4 regions of the Streptomyces sp. NPDC001728 genome follow, and region 1 is predicted to be linked to each of the others. Evidence: riboswitches for the same ligand, from Rfam matches in the RefSeq annotation. Region 1 holds a riboswitch; each other region holds the start of a gene.
What was found. A riboswitch is a leader RNA that binds a small molecule or an ion and turns the genes downstream of it on or off. The one in region 1 is predicted to bind cobalamin.
Positions count from the first base shown of each region.

Region 2: another riboswitch for cobalamin. It lies ahead of ABT154_RS19460 (energy-coupling factor ABC transporter permease); the one in region 1 lies ahead of cobN (cobaltochelatase subunit CobN).
Region 3: another riboswitch for cobalamin. It lies ahead of ABT154_RS07580 (cobalamin biosynthesis protein); the one in region 1 lies ahead of cobN (cobaltochelatase subunit CobN).
Region 4: another riboswitch for cobalamin. It lies ahead of ABT154_RS03460 (ribonucleoside-diphosphate reductase subunit alpha); the one in region 1 lies ahead of cobN (cobaltochelatase subunit CobN).

Region 1 covers NZ_JBEOZK010000001.1:206,288-211,924, forward strand. The annotation lists gene cobN (cobaltochelatase subunit CobN) at 1-2,645, opposite strand, end outside; cobalamin riboswitch at 2,684-2,813, opposite strand; gene ABT154_RS00965 (ferredoxin-like domain-containing protein) at 2,898-4,133, shown strand; gene ABT154_RS00970 (precorrin-8X methylmutase) at 4,130-4,783, shown strand; gene ABT154_RS00975 (precorrin-2 C(20)-methyltransferase) at 4,816-5,637, shown strand, end outside.
Region 2 covers NZ_JBEOZK010000012.1:55,153-60,789, reverse strand. The annotation lists gene ABT154_RS19475 (ATP-binding cassette domain-containing protein) at 1-853, opposite strand, end outside; gene cbiQ (cobalt ECF transporter T component CbiQ) at 850-1,599, opposite strand; gene ABT154_RS19465 (energy-coupling factor ABC transporter substrate-binding protein) at 1,606-2,031, opposite strand; gene ABT154_RS19460 (energy-coupling factor ABC transporter permease) at 2,028-2,726, opposite strand; cobalamin riboswitch at 2,756-2,963, opposite strand; gene ABT154_RS19455 (PTS-dependent dihydroxyacetone kinase phosphotransferase subunit DhaM) at 3,029-3,448, opposite strand; gene dhaL (dihydroxyacetone kinase subunit DhaL) at 3,445-4,149, opposite strand; gene dhaK (dihydroxyacetone kinase subunit DhaK) at 4,194-5,186, opposite strand; gene ABT154_RS19440 (ArsR/SmtB family transcription factor) at 5,364-5,637, opposite strand, start outside.
Region 3 covers NZ_JBEOZK010000003.1:471,019-476,655, reverse strand. The annotation lists gene ABT154_RS07590 (inorganic phosphate transporter) at 1-960, shown strand, start outside; gene ABT154_RS07585 (hypothetical protein) at 973-1,194, shown strand; cobalamin riboswitch at 1,309-1,448, shown strand; gene ABT154_RS07580 (cobalamin biosynthesis protein) at 1,484-2,458, shown strand; gene ABT154_RS07575 (cobyric acid synthase) at 2,455-3,963, shown strand; gene ABT154_RS07570 (putative cobaltochelatase) at 4,010-5,637, shown strand, end outside.
Region 4 covers NZ_JBEOZK010000002.1:122,601-128,237, forward strand. The annotation lists gene mctP (monocarboxylate uptake permease MctP) at 1-1,461, shown strand, start outside; gene ABT154_RS03455 (GNAT family N-acetyltransferase) at 1,537-2,037, shown strand; cobalamin riboswitch at 2,092-2,223, shown strand; gene ABT154_RS03460 (ribonucleoside-diphosphate reductase subunit alpha) at 2,357-4,732, shown strand; gene ABT154_RS03465 (ribonucleotide-diphosphate reductase subunit beta) at 4,732-5,637, shown strand, end outside.

The DNA of each region.
Region 1 (5,637 bases):
GTCCGCATCGCGCTCGTCCCCCACAGGGAGAGACCGACGGAGGTCGGCCATTCGCCGTTGTCGGTGCGGTAGCGCTCAAGGAGCGAGTCCGCGAGCGCCTGCCCGGTCTCCCAGGCGAGCCGGGAGGGCACGGCCTTCGGGTCGACCGAGTAGAAGTTCCGGCCGGTCGGCAGGACGTTGACCAGACCGCGCAGCGGCGAGCCCGAGGGGCCGGCCGGGACGAAGCCGCCGTTCAGCGCGTGGACGGCGTGGGTGAGTTCGTCGGTGGTGTCGGCCAGGCGCGGCACGACCTGCTCGCAGGCGAACCGCAGTACGGCGTGCACCTCGGAGCCGTACGCGGCGGCCACGGCCGGGATCGCGTCCACGGACCAGTCCGCCGCCTCCATGCCCTCGACCAGCTCGCGGGCCCTGGCCTCCGCCTCGTCGGCGGTGGTGCGGGTCGCGGCCGACTCGTCCAGGCCGAGCGCCTCGCGCAGACCCGGCAGCGCCTGCGTGCCGCCCCAGATCTGGCGGGCGCGCAGGATGGAGAGGACCAGGTTGACCCGGGCCTCGCCCTCCGGGGCGCCGCCGAGGACATGCAGACCGTCGCGGATCTGGGCGTCCTTGACCTCGCACAGCCAGCCGTCGACGTGCAGCAGGAAGTCGTCGAAGCCGTCGTCCTCCGGGCGCTCCTGGAGGCCCAGATCGTGGTCGAGCTTCGCGGCCTGGATCAGCGTCCAGATCTGGGCGCGGATCGCGGGCAGCTTCGCCGGGTCCATGGAGGAGATCTGCGCGTACTCGTCGAGCAGCTGCTCCAGGCGCGCGATGTCGCCGTACGAGTCGGCGCGGGCCATCGGCGGCACCAGGTGGTCGACGAGGGTGGCGTGGACGCGGCGCTTGGCCTGGGTGCCCTCGCCCGGGTCGTTGACCAGGAAGGGGTAGATCAGCGGGATGTCGCCGAGGGCGGCGTCGGGGCCGCAGGCGGCGGACAGACCGGCGTTCTTGCCGGGCAGCCACTCCAGGTTGCCGTGCTTGCCGAGGTGGACCATGGCGTCGGCGCCGAAGCCGCCGTCCTCGGCGCGGGCGGCGATCCAGCGGTAGGCGGCCAGGTAGTGGTGGGACGGCGGGAGATCGGGGTCGTGGTAGATCGCGATCGGGTTCTCGCCGAAGCCGCGCGGCGGCTGGATGAGGATCAGGAGGTTCCCGCGCCGCAGGGCCGCGAGGACGATGTCGCCGTCCGGGTTGCGGGAGCGGTCGAGGAACATCTCGCCGGGCGCCGGGCCCCAGTGCTCCTCGACGTGGGTGCGCAGCTCCTCGGGGAGCGTCGCGTACCAGCGCTTGTAGTCGGCGGCAGGGATGCGGACCGGGTTCTTCGCGAGCTGCTCCTCGGTCAGCCAGTCCTGGTCGTGGCCGCCGGCCTCGATGAGGGCGTAGATCAGCTCGTCGCCGTCGCCGGAGAGCAGACCGGGAAGGTCGGCCTCGGGCCCGAAGTCGTACCCCTCGGCGATCAGCCGGCGCAGCAGGGAGACGGCGGAGGCGGGGGTGTCCAGGCCGACGGCGTTGCCGATGCGGGAGTGCTTCGTCGGGTACGCGGAGAGGACGAGCGCCAGCCGCTTCTCGGCGTTCGGGATGTGGCGGAGGCGGGCGTGCCGGACGGCGATCCCGGCGACGCGGGCGGCGCGCTCGGCGTCGGCGACGTACGCGGGCAGGCCGTCCTCGTCGATCTCCTTGAAGGAGAACGGGACGGTGATGAGCCGGCCGTCGAACTCGGGCACGGCGACCTGGCTCGCGGCGTCCAGCGGGGAGAGGCCCTCGTCGTTCTCCTCCCAGGCGGCGCGCGAACCAGTCAGGCAGAGCGCTTGGAGGATCGGCACGTCGAGCGACGCGAGCGCGCCCGCGTCCCAGGCCTCCTCGCCCGCCCGTCGCCCACCACCGCCCTTGTCCGAGGCGCCTTGCGCCACCCCCATTTCCGCGGCCTGCGCCTCGGCGGGCTTGGTGCCACCCGCCGCGAGCACGGTGGTGACGATGGCGTCGGCGGTACGCAGGCGGTCGAGCAGCTCCGGTTCGGGGGCGCGCAGGGAGGCCACGTACAACGGGAGGGCCCGGGCGCCGGCGTCCTCGACGGCCTCGCAGAGGGCGCCGACGAAGGCGGTGTTCCCGCTCATGTGGTGGGCGCGGTAGTAGAGCACGGCGATCGTCGGACCGTCGGTCGTCCGGGGCGTGCGCTCCAGGGGCCCCCAGGTGGGGGCGGCGGCCGGGGCCTCGAAGCCGTGACCGGTGAGGAGCACCGTGTCGGACAGGAAGCGGGCGAGCTGCTCCAGGTTCGCGGGGCCGCCGTGCGCCAGGTAGGCGTGCGCCTCGGTGGCGACGCCGACGGGGACGGTGGACGCCTCCATCAGCTGGGCGTCGGGGGCCTGTTCGCCGCTGAGGACGACCATCGGCTTTCCGGCGGCGCGGACCGCGTCGAGCCCGTCCTCCCAGGAGCGGAGCCCGCCGAGGAGCCGTACGACGACCAGGTCGGCGCCGTCGAGCAGGGCCGGGAGACCGGCGAGCGGCAGCCGGGAGGGGTTGGCGAAGCGGTACTCGACCGGACCGCCGCCGGAGCCGGCGGTCGCCGCGCGGGCGCTGAGCAGATCGGTGTCGGAGTGCGACAGCAGCAGAAGCATGGCGAGCGCAGGCCTTCCTCGGGGTTGTCCGCGCCCCGGGTGGTCGTATGGATGGCAGGAGTTCCTGACTCACCCGCACCATCGCTGGTACGGGCTCACAGTGGCGGGACCGCGCCGGATTCTCACCGGGCTTCCTCCCCGGGGTCCTGGGACCCCATGCCGATCTGCATCCTAGATCGTGCGGTCTCCGCGCCGGAGGGAGCCGGGGAGTCGGCCGGATCACACTCGGTGGCCGCCCGGTTCCCCGTGGGTATGCTCGCCGCCATGCCGCCCACCCCACCCCCGCCGCCCGAACCGGGCGAAGCTCGCATACGGGACCGTGGCGACGCCTGCCCCGGGGCGCTGCGCCTGCATCCCGCCGATGACGGCCGGCTCGCCCGACTGCGCCTGCCCGGCGGGCGGTTGACCGCACGTCAGGCCGAGGCGCTCGCCCACGCCGCCGAGACGCTCGGTGACGGGCGGATCAGCATCACCTCGCGGGGCAACGCGGAGCTGCGCGGGCTCGACGACGGCTGTGGGGCGGAGCTCGCGGCGCTTCTCGCCGGGGCGGGGCTGCTGCCCTCCCCCACCCATGAACGCGTCCGCAACATCGTGGCCTCCCCGGCCTCCGGACTCGACGGACTCGGTTACGCGGACGTGCAGTTGTGGGCGCGCGCCCTGGACACCGCCCTGTGCGCCGAACCCCGGGCCGCGTCCCTTTCGGGACGGTTCCTGTTCCTCCTCGACGACGGGCGCGGAGACGTCGCCGGGCTCGGCGGCGATGTGAGCTTGGTCGCAGGAGAAGGCGGGACCGTCCTGCTGTGGCTCGGCGCGCAGGTCTTCCGGCTCGCCGCCGACGACGCCGTCCGCGCCGCCCTCACCGCCGCCCTCGCCTTCCTCGACGCCGCCGAGGCCGCCGGGAACGGCGCCTGGCGGCCCCGCGAACTGCCCGAAGGGCACGTACCCGACTGGGCGGGAGCCCTCGCACGGGCCGGGATCCCGGCGGAGCCCGTACCGGTATCGCCGCTTCCCGCGTCCCCGCCCCCCGCACCCGGGCCGCTCGGCGAGCACGCCCTGCACGTCCTCGCCCCGCTCGGCCGGCTGACCGCCGCCCAGCTGCGGGCCCTGCTGCCCGCCGGCGAGGTCCGGCTCACGCCCTGGCGCGGGGCGGTCGTCACCACCGACCCCGCGAGACTCCCCGAGCTGGAGTCGCACGGCCTGATCACCCGCCCCGACGCCCCCGGCGCCGGGGTCACCGCCTGCACCGGACGCCCCGGGTGCGCCAAGTCCCTCGCCGACGTCCGGGCGGACGCCCTCGCCGCGCCCCCCGGGCCGCTGCCCGTGCACTTCTCCGGGTGCGCGCGCCGCTGCGGGCACCCGTACGGCGCCTGGACCGGCGTCCTCGCCACCGGCGACGACACCTATCTGGTGGACGGCGCCCCCACCCCCCGTACCTCCCTGACCGCGGCAGTCGCGGCGGCCCGCGCCCTGCCGACCCACACGAGATGAGCGAGAGCACCAGGATGTTCGACTACGAGAAGGACGGGGCGGAGATCTACCGCCGGTCCTTTGCCACCATCCGCGCCGAGGCGGATCTGGCGGGCCTGCCCGCCGACATCGCCCAGGTGGCGGTCCGGATGATCCACGCCTGCGGCATGACCGACCTCGTGCAGGACATCGCGTACTCCCCCGGGGTGGTCGCGGACGCCCGCGCCGCGCTGCGCGCCGGTGCGCCGATCCTCTGCGACGCGCAGATGGTCGCGAGCGGCGTCACCCGCAAGCGGCTGCCCGCCGACAACGAGGTGATCTGCGCGCTCTCGGACCCGGCCGTGCCCGGCCTGGCCGCCGAACTCGGCACCACCCGCTCCGCCGCCGCCCTCGAACTCTGGCGGGACCGCCTCGAAGGCTCCGTCGTCGCCATCGGCAACGCGCCCACCGCCCTCTTCCACCTCCTGGAGATGGTCGCGAAGGGCGGCCCCCGCCCGGCGGCCGTCCTCGGCATACCGGTCGGCTTCATCGGCGCCGCCGAGTCCAAGGACGCCCTGGCCGCCCAGGAACTCGGCCTCGAATACCTCGTCGTACGGGGCCGGCGCGGCGGCAGCGCGATGACGGCCGCCGCGATCAACGCCATCGCTCACGAAGCGGAGATCCAGGCATGAGCGGGACCGAGGGCATGAGCGGGACCGAGGGCATGAGGGTGAAGGGCGACGGGGGCACGACCGTGACCGGCAAGCTGTACGGCGTCGGGCTCGGGCCCGGCGATCCGGATCTGATGACCGTGGCCGCCGTGAAGGCCATCGCCGCCGCCGACGTCGTCGCCTACCACTCGGCCCGCCACGGCCGTTCCATCGCCCGCTCGATCGCCGCCGAGCACCTCCGCGAGGACCACGTCGAGGAGCGGCTGATGTACCCGCTCACGGTGGAGACCACCGACCACCCCGGCGGCTACCGGGGCGCCCTCGACGACTTCTACGAGGAGGCCGCGGCCCGCCTCGCCGCCCACCTCGACGCGGGCCGCACGGTCGCCGTCCTCGCCGAGGGCGACCCGCTGTTCTACGGCTCGTACCAGCACATGCACAAGCGGCTCGCCGACCGCTACGACACCACCGTCATCCCCGGTGTCACCTCGGTCAGCGCCGCCGCCGCCCGGCTCGGCGAGCCGCTGTGCGAGGCCGAGGAAGTCCTCACGATCATCCCCGGCACCCTGCCCGAGGACGAGCTGACGGCCCGTCTCGCGGGCACCGACTCGGCGGTCGTGATGAAGCTCGGCCGCACCTTCCCCACCGTGCGGCGGGCCCTCGAACGGTCCGGCCGGCTCGACGACGCCCGCTATGTGGAGCGCGCCTTCATGGCGGGCGAGCGCACCGGCGAACTCGCGGCCGTCGACCCCGAGTCCGTCCCCTACTTCTCGGTGGCCGTCCTGCCCTCCCGGATCGACGCCACGCCTCCCGTGCGGGACCGGGGCGAGGTCGTCGTCGTCGGCACCGGCCCTGCCGGGGCACCCTGGCTCACC
Region 2 (5,637 bases), on a different contig from region 1:
GGCCCGCCGCCACCCCCGACCACGCCTCAAGCTCCTCCGGAGTGCGCGGCTCCGGCGCGCCGGGGGCCAACAGGCCGTGCGCGCGGAGCAGCCGGGCCACCGACGTGCCCCACGGCCGCCGCAGCCGGGCGTCGGCGAGCAGCGCGTCGTCCGCGAGCAGCTCCGCGACCGGCCCGGTCCGCAGCCCCGAAGGGGCCAGCACCGCCGCCTCGTCCGCCCAGCGCAACGCCAGATCCACGTCGTGCGTCGCCATCACCACCGTCGTGCCCGAGCCGCGCAGCCGGTGGAGCGTGTCGAGCAGCCGCTCCTGGCCGTGCGGATCCAGCCCCGCCGTCGGCTCGTCCATGATCAGCACCCGTGGCCGCATCGCCACGGCCCCCGCGATCGCCGCGCGCTTGCGCTGCCCGTACGACAGCAGATGCGTCGGCCGGTCCTCCAGCGCCGCGATGTCCAGCGCCTCCAGCGCCTCGCGCACCCGGAGCCGTACCTCCTTCTCCGGCAGCCCCAGGTTCATCGGCCCGAACGACACGTCCTGGCCGACGGACGCGGCGAACAGCTGGTCGTCCGGGTCCTGCACCACCAGCTGCACGGTCGTCCGCAGCCGGGTCAGCCCCTTCCGGTCGTACGCCACCTCCTCCCCGTCCAGGAGCAGCGACCCGCTCCCGCACCGCAGCCCCCCGCTGAGCAGCCGGAGCAGCGTCGTCTTGCCGCCGCCGTTGCGGCCGAGCAGCGCGACCGCGCGCCCCTCCGCCACCGCGAAATCCACCCCGGAGAGGACCGCGGGACCGTCCTCGTAGGCGAAACCCGCGCGGACCAGCTCGACGACGGGAGCGGAGGGCGGCGAAGACGTCACGGAAGGAACCTTTCCAGTACGAGAGTGAGGGCGACGAGCCCCGCGAGGAGGGCGCCGGAGGCGGCGAGGAACCGGCGGGACACCGCACACGCGGGCACCACGACCCGCAGCGTCCCGTCGTAACCCCGCCCGGCGAGCCCCGACTGCAGCCGCTGCGCCCGGTCGAAGGCCCGGACGAACGTCGTCGCGCCGAGACCGGCCAGTGACCGCCAGGTCGCCGCCCGTGTGGTGTGCCCGAGCCGGGCCGCCTGCGCCTGCCGGATCTTGGCCAGCGAGTCCAGCAGCAGGAAGATGATCCGGTACATCACGAGCGCCACGTCGACCACCGGCGCCGGCACCCCGGCCCGTACGAGCCGGGGCAGGACGTCCGACACCGGCGTCGTGAACGCGAACAGCAGCACCCCGAGCGAGGCCGACGCCGTCCGCAGCAGCAGCCCGCCCGCCTGCGCGGGCCCGCCAGGCGCCCACGCGACGAGCCCCCGGGCGCCGCCGACCTCGAAGAGCAGCGGAACGGCTCCCGTGACGCAGAACGCGAGCGGCACCCGGAAGGCCCGCCACAGGGCCCGGCCCGGCACACCGGCCGGACCGAGCAGGACCGTGAGCGTGGTCGCCGCGACGAGCACGGCGCCCGGCCACGGCGGCAGACCGACGGCGCACAAGGTCAGGCCGAAGCCGAGCAGCGCCTTCTCGGCGGGATGACGGCGGCGCCAGCGACTGCTGTGCGCCGCCGCGTCGATCGGCAGCATCGGCGGCTACGCGTCCTGCCCGTCGGGGGCCTCGCGCGGGGGCGCGGCGGCGGGGTCGTCGTGCGGGGGAGTGGCGCCGTGCCCGTGGGCGGCGGCCCCCTCCTCCACGGCCGCCTCGGCCTCCGCCTGCGCGCGTTCCGCCCCCTGCCTGCGCCCCCGCCGCAGACCGAAGTAGTACGCCAGGACGCCCGCGCCGACGGCCGCCTGAAGGGCGAACAGCGCGGACTCGATCTCTCCGGACGGCGGCTCGTACAAGGGGCTGAACCACGGCTCGTAGTCCGGGCGGAGTTCCGTGATCGCGGTCTCCGCCTCCGCGTCGGAGCCGGTGAACGGCTCCTTCTTGTGGTCCCCGAGCCCCAGCGCGAGCGGCAGCACCGCGAGCGCGGCGACGACGAGCAGCAGCAGGGCGTTGATCTTCGCGTTCCTGCTCATCGCGAGGCCGCCTCCTCGTGCCGGTCCGTCCGGCGCCCGGCGAGGACGCCGAGCCGGACCAGTTCACCCTTGCTGGACTGCGTGAGCAGCCGCATCACGAGGACGGTGAGCAGGCCCTCGCTCACCGCGAGCGGAATCTGCGTCACGGCGAAGATGCCGCCGAACTTCACCAGCGCGCCGGGGACACCGCTGCCCGGGTCGGGGAAGGCCAGGGCCAACTGCACACTGGTCACGCAGTACGTGGAGAGGTCGGCGACGAACGCGCCGAAGAACACGGCGACCATCAGCGGCGCCCCGAGGCGGCGTACCAGCCGGTACGTCCCGTAACCGGCCCAGGGGCCGACGATCGCCATCGAGAAGGCGTTCGCGCCGAGCGTGGTAAGGCCGCCGTGCGCGAGCAGCAGCGCCTGGAAGAGCAGGGTGATCGTCCCCAGGACCGCCATGATCGGCGGCCGGAAGAGGATGGCGCCCAGACCCGTACCGGTCGGGTGTGAGCAACTCCCTGTCACCGAGGGCAGTTTGAGTGCCGACAGGACGAAGGTGAAGGCGCCTGAGGCGCCGAGCAGCAGGGTGGACTCGGGATTCGACCGCACCTCGCGGGTCAGCGCGCGGACCCCGTGGACGACGAACGGCGCGGACGCGACGCCCCAGACGGCGGCGTGCACAGGGGGCAGATACCCCTCGGCTATATGCATGGTTGGGAGACCCTCTCCAGCACCTCGTGGATGGACAACGCACCCTGGCCGGTCTCCTGGCTGACGGTCATGCAGTCCGGTCTCCGCCTTCCCACACCACGACGGTCTCCCGACGCGGTCCAGTGGCTTCCCCGAGGGTGTTCCCCGCGGGGGTGGAGCCGGACCTCCCGATCACAGTGGCGAGGGCCGCACCGGTACTTCACCGGTTTCCCGTACACCAAGGCCCTGCGACATTAGTGCGTTGACCTGCTGGATCACAACACGGTCGCCACCCGGTGCGGCCTCTCGGTCACTCCGCGCACTCACTCCTTGCGGTAGGCGTACGCCTCCGAGGCCGCCGCGGCCACCGCGTCGAGGTCCCCGCCCGCACTCGCCGTGACCAGGGCGGCGACCGCGCCCTCGACGAACGGCGCGTCCACCAGGCGGGTACCCCCGGGCAGTTCGTCGCCCTCGGCGAGCAGCGCCTTCACGGTGAGCACGGCGCTGCCCAGATCGACCAGGACCGCCACTCCGGCGCCCCGGTCGACGGCCTTCGCCGCCTCGCAGATCAGCTCGGAACTGGTGCCCAGTCCGCCGTCCGGGGTCCCGCCCGCGGGGGCCACGGGCGCCAGGTCGCCGCCGCCGGCGAGCCCCCGGGCCAGCTCGGCCACCGCCGTCGCGACGGCGGCGCTGTGCGAGACGAGCACGATGCCGACGGAACCGGCCGGGGTCCCGCCGCTCATGACGCCCCCCCGGCGCGAGAGGCCTCGGCGCCCGCCGCCTCCGTACGGGATGCCGCGGGGTCCGCCGTCTCCGTACGCGAGGCCTCCGCGCCCGCCGTCTCGTCCAGTGCCGCGAACAGCAGGGCCGAGGACGTCGCCCCCGGGTCCTGGTGGCCCACCGACCGCTCGCCGAGGTAACTGGCCCTGCCCTTACGGGCCCTCAGGGGTACGGTCGCGAGGGCGCCCGCCTCGGCGGCCGTACGGGCGGCACCGTACGACTCCCGCAGCCCCTCCACGGCCGGCACGAGGGCGTCCAGCATCGTCTTGTCGCCCACCTGGGCCCCGCCCAGCTGCGACACCGCCGCCACACCGGCACCGAGGGCCTCCGCCAACTCGGCCCGGGTGACCCGCTTGCCGTCGCCCAGCGTCTTGCCCGCACGGCGCAGCAGCGTGCCGTACAGCGGCCCCGACGCGCCGCCGACCGTGGAGATCAACTGCCGTCCGGCGGTGGTGAGCACCGCGCCCGGCATCGTCGGCGGCTCCTTCGCGAGGATGTCGCTCACGGCGGCGAACCCGCGCTTGAGATTGGCGCCGTGGTCGGCGTCGCCGATGGCCGAATCCAGCTCGGTGAGCCGGTCCGCCTCGCGGTCGACCGCCTCGGCCAGGTGGGTCAGCCAGCGGACCAGGAAGTCCGCGCCGAAGGTGTCCGTGCCGTCGCCCATCCGGTCCGCCTCTCCCGTCTCTCCGGACTGTTCCATGCCCCGGCTCACCGGCCCCAGCGCAGCGCAGGCGTCCGCACGGGCGCGTCCCAGAGCCGCAGCAGCTCCTCGTCCACCTCGCACAGGGTCACCGAGCAGCCGGCCATGTCGAGCGAGGTCACGTAGTTCCCGACCAGGGTCCGGGCCACCGGCACCCCCCGCTCGCCGAGCACCCGCTGCACCTCGGCGTTGTATCCGTACAGTTCGAGGAGCGGGGTCGCTCCCATCCCGTTCACCAGGGCGATCACCGGCCCCGACGGGCGCAGGTCCGTCAGGACGGCGTCGACGGCGAAGTCCGCGATCTCCCGCGAGGTCATCATCGGCCGCCGCTCGCGTCCGGGTTCGCCGTGGATGCCGACGCCCAGCTCCAGTTCGCCTTCCGGGAGGTCGAAGGTGGGGCTGCCCTTGGCGGGGGTGGTGCACGCGGCGAGAGCCACGCCGAAGGACCGGGAGCGTTCGTTCACCCGGCGGGCGATCGACTCCACCCGCTCCAGCGGGGCGCCCTCCTCGGCCGCCGCGCCCGCGATCTTCTCCACGAAGAGGGTGGCGCCGGTGCCGCGCCGGCCCGCCGTGTACAGGCTGTCCGTGACGGCGACGTCGTCGTCGACGAGGACCTTGGCGACCTGGATGCCCTCGTCCTCGGCGAGTTCCATGGCCATCTCGAAGTTCAGGACGTCCCCGGTGTAGTTCTTGACGACGAACAGCACCCCGGCGCCGCTGTCCACCGCCGCCGCGGCCCGCACCATCTGGTCGGGCACGGGGGAGGTGAAGACCTCTCCGGGGCAGGCGGCAGCGAGCATCCCCGGCCCCACGAACCCGCCGTGCAGGGGCTCGTGCCCGGACCCTCCGCCGGACACCAGGGCGACCTTCCCCGCGACGGGCGCGTCCCGCCGCGTCACGATCCGGCGCTCCACGTCGACGGTGAGCTCGGGATGCGCGGCGGCCATTCCGCGCAGGGCATCGGCGACGACGGTCTCGGGGACGTTGATGAGCATGCGCATCGGTACCTCCAGGTGAGGCTGACAGAAAATGTCGACTCGGTACCGACTCTAGTGAGGGGGCGCCCGGTTGTGGCGGTGATCGCCGCACGCCCCGCCTTCTTTCCGGTCACCACGACGGGACGGCCCGGCCTTCTCGGGGGACCACGAGCGGACCTCCGGCCTGTCCGCCCGCTCCGGCTACGCCCCGCGCACCCCGGCGGCCGGGTCCGTCACGCCGAGGCGGAGGTGCTCCACGTGGTGGAGGGCCTGGTCGAGGAGGCCGGCGACATGGTCGTCGTGCAGGGCGTAGACCACGGAGCGGCCCTGCCGGGTGCCGGTGACGAGGCCGAGGTTGCGCAGCAGACGGAGCTGGTGGGAGCAGGCGGACTGCTCCATGCCGACGGCGTCCGCGAGTTCGGTCGCCGCGCAGGGCCCTTCGCGCAGGCGGGCCAGGATCAGGAGCCTCGACGGT
Region 3 (5,637 bases), on a different contig from region 1:
TCCCACGCCCTCTTCGGCGGTCTCATCGGCGCCGCGGTCATGTCGGCCGGCTGGTCGGCCGTGAACGGCCCGACGATCGTCACCAAGGTCCTCATCCCGGCCGTCGCCGCGCCGATCGTGGCCGGTCTCGCCGCGATGCTGGCCACCCGGCTGACGTACCGGATCGGCGCGAAGACCGACGAGAAGCACACCGCCAAGGGCTACCGGGTCGGCCAGATCGCCTCCGCCGGTCTCGTCTCCCTCGCCCACGGCACCAACGACGCCCAGAAGACGATGGGCATCATCACCCTGGCCCTGGTCACCCAGGGCGTCGTCGCCCCCGGCGCCAACCCGCCGCTCTGGGTCGTCGTCTCCGCCGGCATCGCGATCGCCCTCGGCACCTACCTCGGTGGCTGGCGCATCATCCGCACCATGGGCAAGGGCCTCACCGACCTCCGGCCGCAGCAGGGCTTCGCCGCCCAGACCAGCGCCGCGACGGTCATCCTGGCCTCCTCGCACCTCGGCTTCTCCCTCTCCACCACCCAGTCCTGCTCGGGTGCCGTGATGGGCGCCGGTCTCGGCCGCAAGGGCGGTGTCGTCCGCTGGTCGACCGCGACCCGGATGTTCGTCGCCTGGGGTCTGACCCTGCCCGCCGCGGCCCTGGTCGGCGCCGGTGCCGAGTTCCTCACCAAGCAGGGCCCCTGGGGCATCGCCGCCGTCGCGGTCCTGCTGATCGCCGGCTCCGGCGTCATCTGGTCGCTGTCCCGCCGCAAGCCGGTCGACCAGCACAACGTCACCGCCGACGACCTCGACGCCGAGACCGAGCCCGCGGGTGTGGTGACCACCGCCATCGCGGCCGTCATCCCGCCGCCGCCGGCCGGTTCCGTCGCCGCCGTCAGCGACGAGGACCTCAAGACCACCATCCCCGCGCCGGCCCCGACCGACCCGAGCGCTCCCCCGGCCCCCGCCGCAGCGGTGTAAGGAACGAACGACATGAAGATCGACTGGGCAGCCCTCGGCTCCGTCTTCGGAGTCAGCCTCGTGGCGACCGTCGCCCTGGTGGGCCTCTTCACCCTCGGCATCATCGGCCTCTCCAAGCAGGAGCGGGCCGCCGCTCAGGGAGGCTCCGCCGCCCTGGCCCGCACCGGCGCCTACGCCTGCTTCGCCCTGTGCCTCGCGGCCGTGGCGTACGGCATCTACCTGATCGTCGCCTGACGGTCCGCAAAACACGACGGCCGGGCGGTCCGCACCTCGCGTGCGGGCCGCCCGGCTGTCGTGTTTGTGGCGCTTCGCACAGTGACGCGATGCAGGTCAAGGGTGAGTTGACGGCTGTTCTCGGGCCGTGGTGGACTGCCGAGGCCATTACGGAGGCAGTAGAGGAAGTCCGGTGCGAATCCGGCGCGGTCCCGCCACTGTGACCGGATCCGAAGGGTCCGGGAGTCAGGAACTCTCGCCGCCGGTCACGTCGATCCAGGGCGCGGACCCTGAGTGAGGACACAGCGCCATGCCCGGCCGCAGCCCCAGACCTTCCAGCGCCACCGCCGTCTTCGCGTACGGCGCCGCCGCGGGCCTCGCCCTCGACCTGCTCGTCGGCGACCCCCGCCGCGGCCATCCCGTCGCCGCGTTCGGCCGGGCCGCCGCCGGGGTCGAACGGGCCCTGTGGCACGACCACCGCGGCTGGGGCGCCCTGCACACCGCCGTCTGCGCCGGCTCCACCGCCGCCCTCGGCGCGCTCGCCGCCCGGACCGTACGGAACCGGCCGGCCGCTTCGATCGCCCTCACCGCCGCCTCCGTCTGGGCCGCCGTCGGCGGTACGACCCTGGGGCGGGAGGCCCGCGCGATCGGCGGCGCCCTCGCCGCCGGGGACCTGGAGGTGGCCCGGGAACGGCTGCCCCACCTGTGCGGGCGCGACCCGCACTCCCTGGACGGACCGGCGATGGCCCGCGCGGTCGTCGAGTCGGTCGCCGAGAACACCTCCGACGCCGTGGTCGGCGCCCTCTTCTGGGGCGCGGTCGCGGGCGTGCCGGGCCTCGTCGCCTTCCGGGCCGTCAACACCCTCGACGCCATGGTCGGCCACAAGTCCCCCCGCCACCGCCGCTTCGGCTGGGCCTCCGCCCGCCTCGACGACCTGGCCGGCTGGCCCGGCGCCCGGCTGACGGCCGTGGCCGCGACGCTCGCCGGAGGGGACCCGCGCGGGGCCGCACGGGCCTGGCGGGCGGACGCGGCGAAGCACCCGAGCCCCAACGCGGGCCCCGTCGAGGCCTCCTTCGCGGGCGCGCTCGGCGTACGGCTCGGCGGGACCCTCTCGTACGCCGGAAGGACCGAGCACCGGCCCGTCCTGAACGGGCGGGGGCGGCCCGTCGAGGTCACCGACATCGACCGGGCGGTCCGGCTGTCCCGCCGGGTCACCGGACTGACCCTGGCCGCCTGTGTGGGCGGCCGGATGATCGCGAGCGCGCTGAAGCGGAGGAACGCATGAGGGGTGGGGGGCTGCTCGTCGCCGGGACCACGTCCGACGCCGGCAAGAGCGTCGTGACGGCCGGCATCTGCCGCTGGCTGGTCCGGCGGGGAATCAAGGTCGCGCCGTTCAAGGGACAGAACATGTCCCTGAACTCCTTCGTGACGCGCGAGGGCGCCGAGATCGGGCGGGCGCAGGCCATGCAGGCACAGGCCGCCCGCGTCGAGCCGACCGCGCTGATGAACCCGGTGCTGCTCAAGCCGGGCGGCGACCGCTCCAGCCAGGTCGTCCTGATGGGCAAACCGGTGGGGGAGATGAGCGCCCGCGGCTACCACGGGGGACGCCAGCAGACCCTCTTCGAGCCGGTGATGGCGTGCCTGGAGGAGCTCCGGGGCACCTATGACGCAGTGATCTGCGAGGGGGCGGGCAGTCCGGCCGAGATCAATCTGCGGCGCACCGACATCGTGAACATGGGCATCGCACGGGCCGCGAAGCTGCCCGTGGTCGTCGTCGGGGACATCGACCGGGGCGGGGTCTTCGCCCAGTTCTTCGGGACGACGGCGCTGCTCTCGCCCGAGGACCAGTCGCTGGTCGCGGGCTATCTCGTGAACAAGTTCCGGGGTGACGTCACCCTCCTGGAACCGGGGCTCGACATGCTGCACGGGCTCACCGGGCGCCGGGCCCTCGGCGTCCTGCCGTACGCGCACGGGCTCGGCATCGACGAGGAGGACGGCCTGCGGGTGTCGCTGCGCGGCACCGTCCGCGAGTCGGTCGTCGCACCGCCGGTCGGTGAGGACGTGCTGCGGGTCGCCGTCTGCGCCGTTCCGCTGATGTCCAACTTCACGGACGTGGACGCGCTGGCCGCCGAGCCGGGTGTCGTCGTGCGGTTCGTGGACCGGGCGGAGGAGCTCGTCGACGCGGACCTGGTCGTCGTGCCGGGGACCCGGGGGACGGTGAAGGCGCTCGCGTGGCTGCGCGAGCGGGGGCTCGCGGACGCCCTCGTCCGGCGCGCGGCCGAGGGCCGGCCGGTGCTCGGCATCTGCGGCGGTTTCCAGGCCCTGGGCGAGCGCATCGAGGACGAGGTCGAGTCGAGGGCCGGTGTGGTCGACGGGATCGGCCTGCTTCCCGTACGGGTGCGGTTCGGGGTCGAGAAGACCCTCGCCCGGCCGGTCGGCGAGGCCCTCGGGGAGCGGGTCGAGGGGTACGAGATCCACCACGGCGTCGCGGACGTGCTGGGCGGTGAGCCGTTCCTGGACGGCTGCCGGGTCGGCTCCGTGTGGGGCACCCACTGGCACGGCTCGCTGGAGGGCGACGGGTTCCGGCGGGCGTTCCTGCGGGAGGTCGCGACGGCGGCGGGGCGGCGGTTCGTCCCGGCTCCCGACACGTCGTTCGGGACGCTGCGGGAGGAGCAGCTCGACCGGCTCGGCGACCTGATCGAGGAACACGCGGACACGGACGCGTTGCTGCGGCTGATCGAGGAGGGGGCCCCGTCGGGGCTGCCGTTCGTGCCGCCGGGTGCGCCGTGAGGACCCCAGGACCCGCAGACACACCGAGCGAAGGAGCGATCACCCGATGAGCACCCGCTATCCGTTCACCGCCGTCGTCGGCATGGACGACCTGCGGCTGGCGCTGCTGCTGAACGCCGTCAGTCCCGCGGTGGGCGGTGTCCTCGTGCGCGGCGAGAAGGGCACCGCCAAGTCCACGGCCGTCCGCGCGCTCGCCGAACTGCTGCCCGTCGTTCCGGTGGTCGCGGGCTGCCGGTTCAGCTGTGACCCGGCCTCGCCCGACCCGGCGTGCCCGGACGGGCCGCACGACGACGCGCCCGGGGCCGAGCGGCCCGCGCGGATGGTCGAGCTGCCCGTCGGCGCCTCCGAGGACCGGCTCGTCGGCGCGCTCGACATCGAGAAGGCGCTCGCCGAGGGCGTGAAGGCTTTCGAGCCGGGGCTGCTCGCCGCCGCGCACCGGGGGATCCTCTACGTCGACGAGGTCAACCTGCTCTCGGACCACCTCATCGACCATCTCCTCGACGCCGCCGCCATGGGGGCCTCCCACGTCGAGCGCGAGGGTGTCTCCGTACGGCATGCCGCCCGCTTCCTGCTCGTCGGGACCATGAACCCCGAGGAGGGCGAGCTGCGACCGCAGCTGCTCGACCGGTTCGGGCTGACCGTCGAGGTCGCCGCGTCACGCGACCCGCAGCAGCGGGTCGAGGTCGTCCGGCGGCGGCTCGCCTTCGAGGACGACGCGACCGGCTTCGCCGCCCGCTGGGCCGGCGAGGAGACCGCGCTGCGCGAACGGATCGTCGCCGCCCGGCAGTTGCTGTCCCGGGTGACCCTCGGGGACGCTGCGCTGCTCCAGATCGCCGCGACCTGCGCCGCCTTCGAGGTGGACGGCATGCGCGCCGACATCGTCATGGCCCGGACGGCGACCGCACTCGCCGCCTGGGCGGGGCGGACCGAGGTGACCTCCGAGGACGTACGGCAGGCCGCCCTCCTCGCGCTCCCCCACCGCCGCCGCCGCAACCCCTTCGACGCGCCCGGCATCGACGAGGACAAGCTCGACGAGACCCTGGAGCAGTTCAAGGGCCAGGACCAGGAGCCGGACGAGGACCCCGAGCCCGACGGTCCCGGCGACGGCGGTCCCGACGGGGACGGCCCCGGGGACGGCGGCCCTGGTGGCGGTCCGGACGGCGGGGGTGTTCCGCCGCAGAGCGACGCGCCCGCCGCCGAGAACTCCGCCGAGAACGCCCCCGCGTCCGAGGGCTCCTCCGTGCCCGAGGACTCCCCCGCACCCGAGCCCGCTCCCCAGCACGCCGGGGCGGGTGCCGGTGCCGGTGAGCGCGCCGCCGTGAAGGCCGCCGAGCCCTTCCGTACGCGGATGCTCAGCGTGCCCGGTCTCGGCGAGGGCGCGGCCGGGCGCCGCTCCCGGGCCCGTACCGAACACGGCCGTACCACCGGCTCCGTACGCCCCCGGGGCGCGCTGACCAAGCTGCACCTGGCGGCGACCGTGCAGGCCGCCGCCCCGTACCAGCGGGCGCGCGGGCGCTCCGGTCCGGGACTGGTCCTGCGCCGGGACGACCTGCGGCAGGCGACACGGGAGGGACGGGAGGGGAACCTCGTGCTCTTCGCCGTGGACGCCTCCGGTTCGATGGCCGCGCGACAGCGGATGAGCGCCGTCAAGGGCGCCGTCCTCTCCCTGCTGCT
Region 4 (5,637 bases), on a different contig from region 1:
TGGTTCCTGCTCGGCGGCGACCTCTACACCGCGTACACCTTCGTCGCCGTCCCGGCGGCCATCTACGCGGCGGGCGCGGCCGGCTTCTTCGCCGTGCCGTACACGATCCTGGTCTACCCGCTGATCTTCACCTTCCTGCCGCGCCTGTGGTCGGTCTCGCACAAGCACGGGTACATCACCACCTCGGACTTCGTGCGCGGCCGTTTCGGCTCCAAGGGTCTGTCGCTCGCGGTCGCGGTCACCGGCATCCTCGCCACCATGCCGTACATCGCGCTCCAACTGGTCGGCATCCAGGCCGTCCTGGACGTGATGGGCGTCGGCGGCGGCGAGAACACCCACTGGTTCATCAAGGACCTGCCGCTGCTGCTCGCCTTCGGTGTCCTCGCGGCGTACACGTACTCCTCGGGTCTGCGCGCCCCGGCGCTCATCGCCTTCGTCAAGGACACCCTGATCTACATCGTCATCGCGGTGGCGATCATCTACATCCCGATCAAGCTGGGCGGCTTCGACGAGATCTTCGCCAAGGCGGGCGAGGCGTACGCGCAGACCAACCCGGCGACCGGCAAGCCGCGCGGCGCGCTCGTCCCCGGTGAGGCCGGCCAGTGGACGTACGCGACCCTCGCACTCGGTTCGGCGCTCGCGCTGTTCATGTACCCGCACTCCATCACGGCGACCCTGTCGTCGAAGAGCCGTGACGTCATCCGCCGCAACACCACGATCCTGCCGCTGTACTCGCTGATGCTGGGGCTGCTCGCGCTGCTCGGCTTCATGGCGATCGCCGCCGGGATCAAGGTGAAGAACGGCCAGCTCGCGATCCCGCAGCTGTTCGAGACGATGTTCCCCGACTGGTTCGCGGGCGTCGCCTTCGCCGCGATCGGCATCGGCGCGCTCGTCCCGGCCGCGATCATGTCGATCGCCGCGGCCAACCTCTTCACCCGCAACATCTACAAGGACTTCATCAAACCGGACGCCACCCCGGCCCAGGAGACCAAGGTCTCCAAGCTGGTCTCCCTCCTGGTGAAGGTCGGCGCGCTGGTCTTCGTCCTCACCATGGACAAGACGGTCGCGATCAACTTCCAGCTACTCGGCGGCATCTGGATCCTGCAGACCTTCCCGGCCCTGGTCGGCGGTCTGTTCACCCGCTGGTTCCACCGCTGGGCGCTGCTCGCCGGCTGGGCCGTCGGCATGGTCTACGGCACGGTCGCCGCCTACGGCGTCGCCAGCCCGACCCAGAAGCACTTCGGCGGCTCCTCCGCGGAGATCCCGGGCATCGGCGAGATCGGCTACATCGGCCTCACCGCCTTCGTCCTCAACGTCGTCGTCACGGTCGTCCTGACCTTCGTCCTCAAGGCCGTCAAGGCCCCCGAGGGCGTCGACGAGACCTCCCCGGCGGACTACACGGCCGACCGCGGCGACTCCGGGGTCAAGGACCTCCCGAAGGTCGGCGCCGGGTCGCGCTGACCCCCGGACGCGCGATGAAGGGGCCCGGGAAGATCCCGGGCCCCTTTCCGTACGCCCCGGGGCACACTGACCGTCATGGACTTCACGATCAGGGCGGTACGGCCCGAGGAGTACGAGGAGCTCGGTGACCTCACCGGGCTGACCTATCTGAACGACGGACTGCTGCTGCACGGGGAGGACGACTTCTATCTGGACGTGCTGCGCGACACCGCCCGGCGGGCGCGCGAGAGCGAGGTGCTCGTCGCCGTCGACGCCGAGGACGGGATCATCGGCGGGGTGACCTTCGCCCCCGGCGGCACCACCTGGGCGGACATCGCGGTCCCCGGCGAGGCCGAGTTCCGGATGCTCGTGGTCGCTCCTGCGGCCCGCGGCAGGGGCGTCGGGGAAGCCCTCGTACGCACCTGCGTGGACCGGGCGCGGAACCTGCCGGAGTGCGCGCGGATCGTGCTCTCCACGGACGCGAAGATGGTCTCGGCGCACCGGATCTACGAGCGGATGGGCTTCGTCCGCACCCCCGAGCGGGACTGGGAGCCGATCCCCGACCACCGCCTGCGTACCTACGCCTTGGCGTTCTGAGCCCGGGACCGACACAACATGTGGGGGGTGCCACGAGCGGCGCCCCCCACATGTATGCTCGTCCTCGCTGTCGACGCAGGGGAATCCGGCGCGAATCCGGAACTGTCCCGCAACGGTGTGCTTCATACGGATTCGACGGATCCGTACGACGTGAGTCCGAGGACCTGACGACAGCGCGCCCGGTCCGTCCGTTCCGGGTGCCACAGACGTCCGGGCCTCGCGGAGTGGGCCGGTGGACGCGGCGCACCCGCGCGTACGGGTGCCCGCCTGCCCGCCTTCCCCCGCCGCGGCCCCGAGCCGAGCGAGGGAGAGCCCCCACGTGACCATCGCGCCCGCCGATCCGGCGTCCGCCGAGGCTTCCGCGGTCGAGAGCGACGGCCCCGGGACCGTGCTGCTGCGGACCCTGACCGACCTCACCGCCGATCTCCCCGACACCGACCCCGGCAAGGTCGCCGCCGCCGCGCTCCGCGGCCGGAGCGCCGTCGCGGACGAGGCGGAGCTGCGCGAACTGGCCACCGAGGCTGCCGCGGGCCTGATCGCCGAGGACCCGGCGTACTCCCGGCTCGCCGCCCGGCTCCTGACGATCACGATCGCCGAGGAGGCGGCCGGCCAGGGCGCCGTCGCCTTCTCCGCCTCCGTGGCCGTCGGTCACCGCGAGGGTCTGATCGCCGACCGCACCGCCGACTTCGTCGCGCTGCACGCGGACCGGCTCGACGCGACGATCGACCGGGCCGGCGACGACCGCTTCGGCTACTTCGGTCTGCGCACCCTCTACTCGCGCTACCTGCTGCGCCACCCGATCACCCGCAAGGTGATCGAGACCCCGCAGCACTTCATGCTGCGCGTCGCCTGCGGTCTCGCCGAGGACGACTCGGTCCGCGCGCTCGACGAGGTCGCCGCGCTGTACGGCCTGATGAGCCGCCTGGACTACCTGCCGTCCTCCCCCACGCTCTTCAACTCCGGCACCCGCCACCCGCAGATGTCCTCCTGCTACCTGCTGGACTCCCCGCAGGACGAGCTGGACTCCATCTACGACCGCTACCACCAGGTCGCGCGGCTCTCGAAGCACGCCGGCGGCATCGGCCTCTCGTACTCCCGCATCCGGGCCCGCGGTTCGCTGATCCGGGGCACCAACGGGCACTCCAACGGCATCGTGCCGTTCCTGAAGACCCTCGACGCCTCCGTCGCCGCCGTGAACCAGGGCGGTCGCCGCAAGGGCGCCGCGGCGGTCTACCTGGAGACCTGGCACGCGGACATCGAGGAGTTCCTGGAGCTCCGCGACAACACCGGCGAGGACCAGCGCCGTACGCACAACCTGAACCTGGCGCACTGGATCCCGGACGAGTTCATGCGCCGGGTCAACGCCGACGCCGACTGGTCGCTGTTCTCCCCGGCGGACGTGCCCGAGCTGGTCGACCTGTACGGCGCCGAGTTCGACGCCGCCTACCACAAGGCCGAGGCGGCGGGCCTGGCCCGCAAGACCATGCCGGCCCGTGACCTGTACGGCCGGATGATGCGGACCCTGGCCCAGACCGGCAACGGCTGGATGACCTTCAAGGACGCCTCGAACCGGACCGCCAACCAGACCGCCGAGCCCGGCACGGTCGTCCACTCCTCGAACCTCTGCACCGAGATCATCGAGGTCACGAACGACGGCGAGACGGCCGTCTGCAACCTGGGCTCGGTCAACCTGGGCTCGTTCGTGGTCGGTTCGGACATCGACTGGGAGCGTCTGGACGAGACCGTCAGGACCGCCGTCACCTTCCTCGACCGGGTCGTCGACATCAACTTCTACCCGACCGAGCAGGCGGGCCGCTCCAACGCCCGTTGGCGGCCGGTGGGCCTGGGCGCGATGGGCCTCCAGGACGTCTTCTTCCAGCTGAAGCTGCCCTTCGACTCCGCCGAGGCGCGCGCGCTGTCGACGAAGATCTCCGAGCGGATCATGCTGGCGGCGTACGAGGCCTCCGCCGAGCTAGCCGAGCGCAACGGCCCGCTCCCCGCCTGGGACGAGACCCGCACCGCCCGGGGCGTCCTGCACCCCGACCACTACGACGTGGAGCTCAACTGGCCGGAGCGCTGGGCGGCCCTGCGCGAGCGGATCGCGGCGGTCGGCATGCGCAACAGCCTCCTGCTCGCCATCGCGCCGACGGCGACCATCGCCTCGATCGCGGGCGTCTACGAGTGCATCGAGCCGCAGGTCTCCAACCTGTTCAAGCGCGAGACGCTGTCCGGCGAGTTCCTCCAGGTCAACTCCTACCTGGTCGACGAGCTGAAGAGGCTCGGCGTGTGGGACGCGCAGACCCGTGACGCGCTCCGCGACGCCAGCGGTTCGGTGGCCGGCTTCACCTGGATCCCGGCCGAGGTCCGCGAGCTGTACCGGACGGCCTGGGAGATCCCGCAGCGCGGTCTGATCGACATGGCAGCCGCCCGTACGCCGTTCCTGGACCAGTCGCAGTCGCTGAACCTGTTCCTGGAGACGCCGACGATCGGCAAGCTGTCGTCGATGTACGCGTACGCCTGGAAGCAGGGCCTGAAGACGACGTACTACCTGCGCTCCCGCCCGGCGACCCGGATCGCCCGCGCCGCCCAGGCGTCGACGGCCGCCGCCGCCATTCCCGTCCAGCAGGCGACGCCCGACGCGGACGCCCTCGCCTGCTCCCTCGAAAACCCCGAGTCCTGCGAGGCCTGCCAGTAATGAGTACCGAGAAGAAGAACCTCCTCGACCCGGGCTTCGAGCTGACCCTCCGTCCGATGCGCTACCCGGACTTCTACGAGCGCTACCGCGACGCCATCAAGAACACCTGGACCGTGGAGGAGGTCGACCTCCACTCGGATGTCGCCGACCTCGCCAAGCTGACGCCGGCCGAGCAGCACATGATCGGCCGTCTGGTCGCGTTCTTCGCGACGGGCGACTCGATCGTCTCCAACAACCTGGTGCTGACGCTCTACAAGCACATCAACTCCCCGGAGGCGCGGCTGTACCTGAGCCGTCAGCTCTTCGAGGAGGCGGTGCACGTCCAGTTCTATCTGACGCTGCTCGACACCTATCTGCCCGACCCGGACGACCGCGCCGCGGCCTTCGACGCGGTCGAGGAGATCCCCTCCATCCGCGAGAAGGCGCAGTTCTGCTTCCGCTGGATGGACTCGGTCGAGAAGATCGACCGGCTGGAGACGGCCGCCGACCGCCGCCGCTTCCTGCTGAACCTGATCTGCTTCGCCGCGTGCATCGAGGGCCTGTTCTTCTACGGCGCCTTCGCGTACGTGTACTGGTTCCGGTCCCGCGGTCTGCTGCACGGCCTGGCCACCGGCACCAACTGGGTGTTCCGGGACGAGACGATGCACATGAACTTCGCCTTCGAGGTCGTGGACACCGTCCGCAAGGAGGAGCCCGAGCTCTTCGACGACGCCCTCCAGCAGCAGGTCACGGACATGCTGAAGGAGGCCGTCGAGGCGGAGTTGCAGTTCGGCCGCGACCTGTGCGGCGACGGACTGCCCGGCATGAACACCGAGTCGATGCGCGAGTACCTCCAGTGCGTCGCCGACCAGCGCCTCCAGCGCCTCGGCTTCCCCCCGGTGTACGGCTCCGAGAACCCCTTCTCC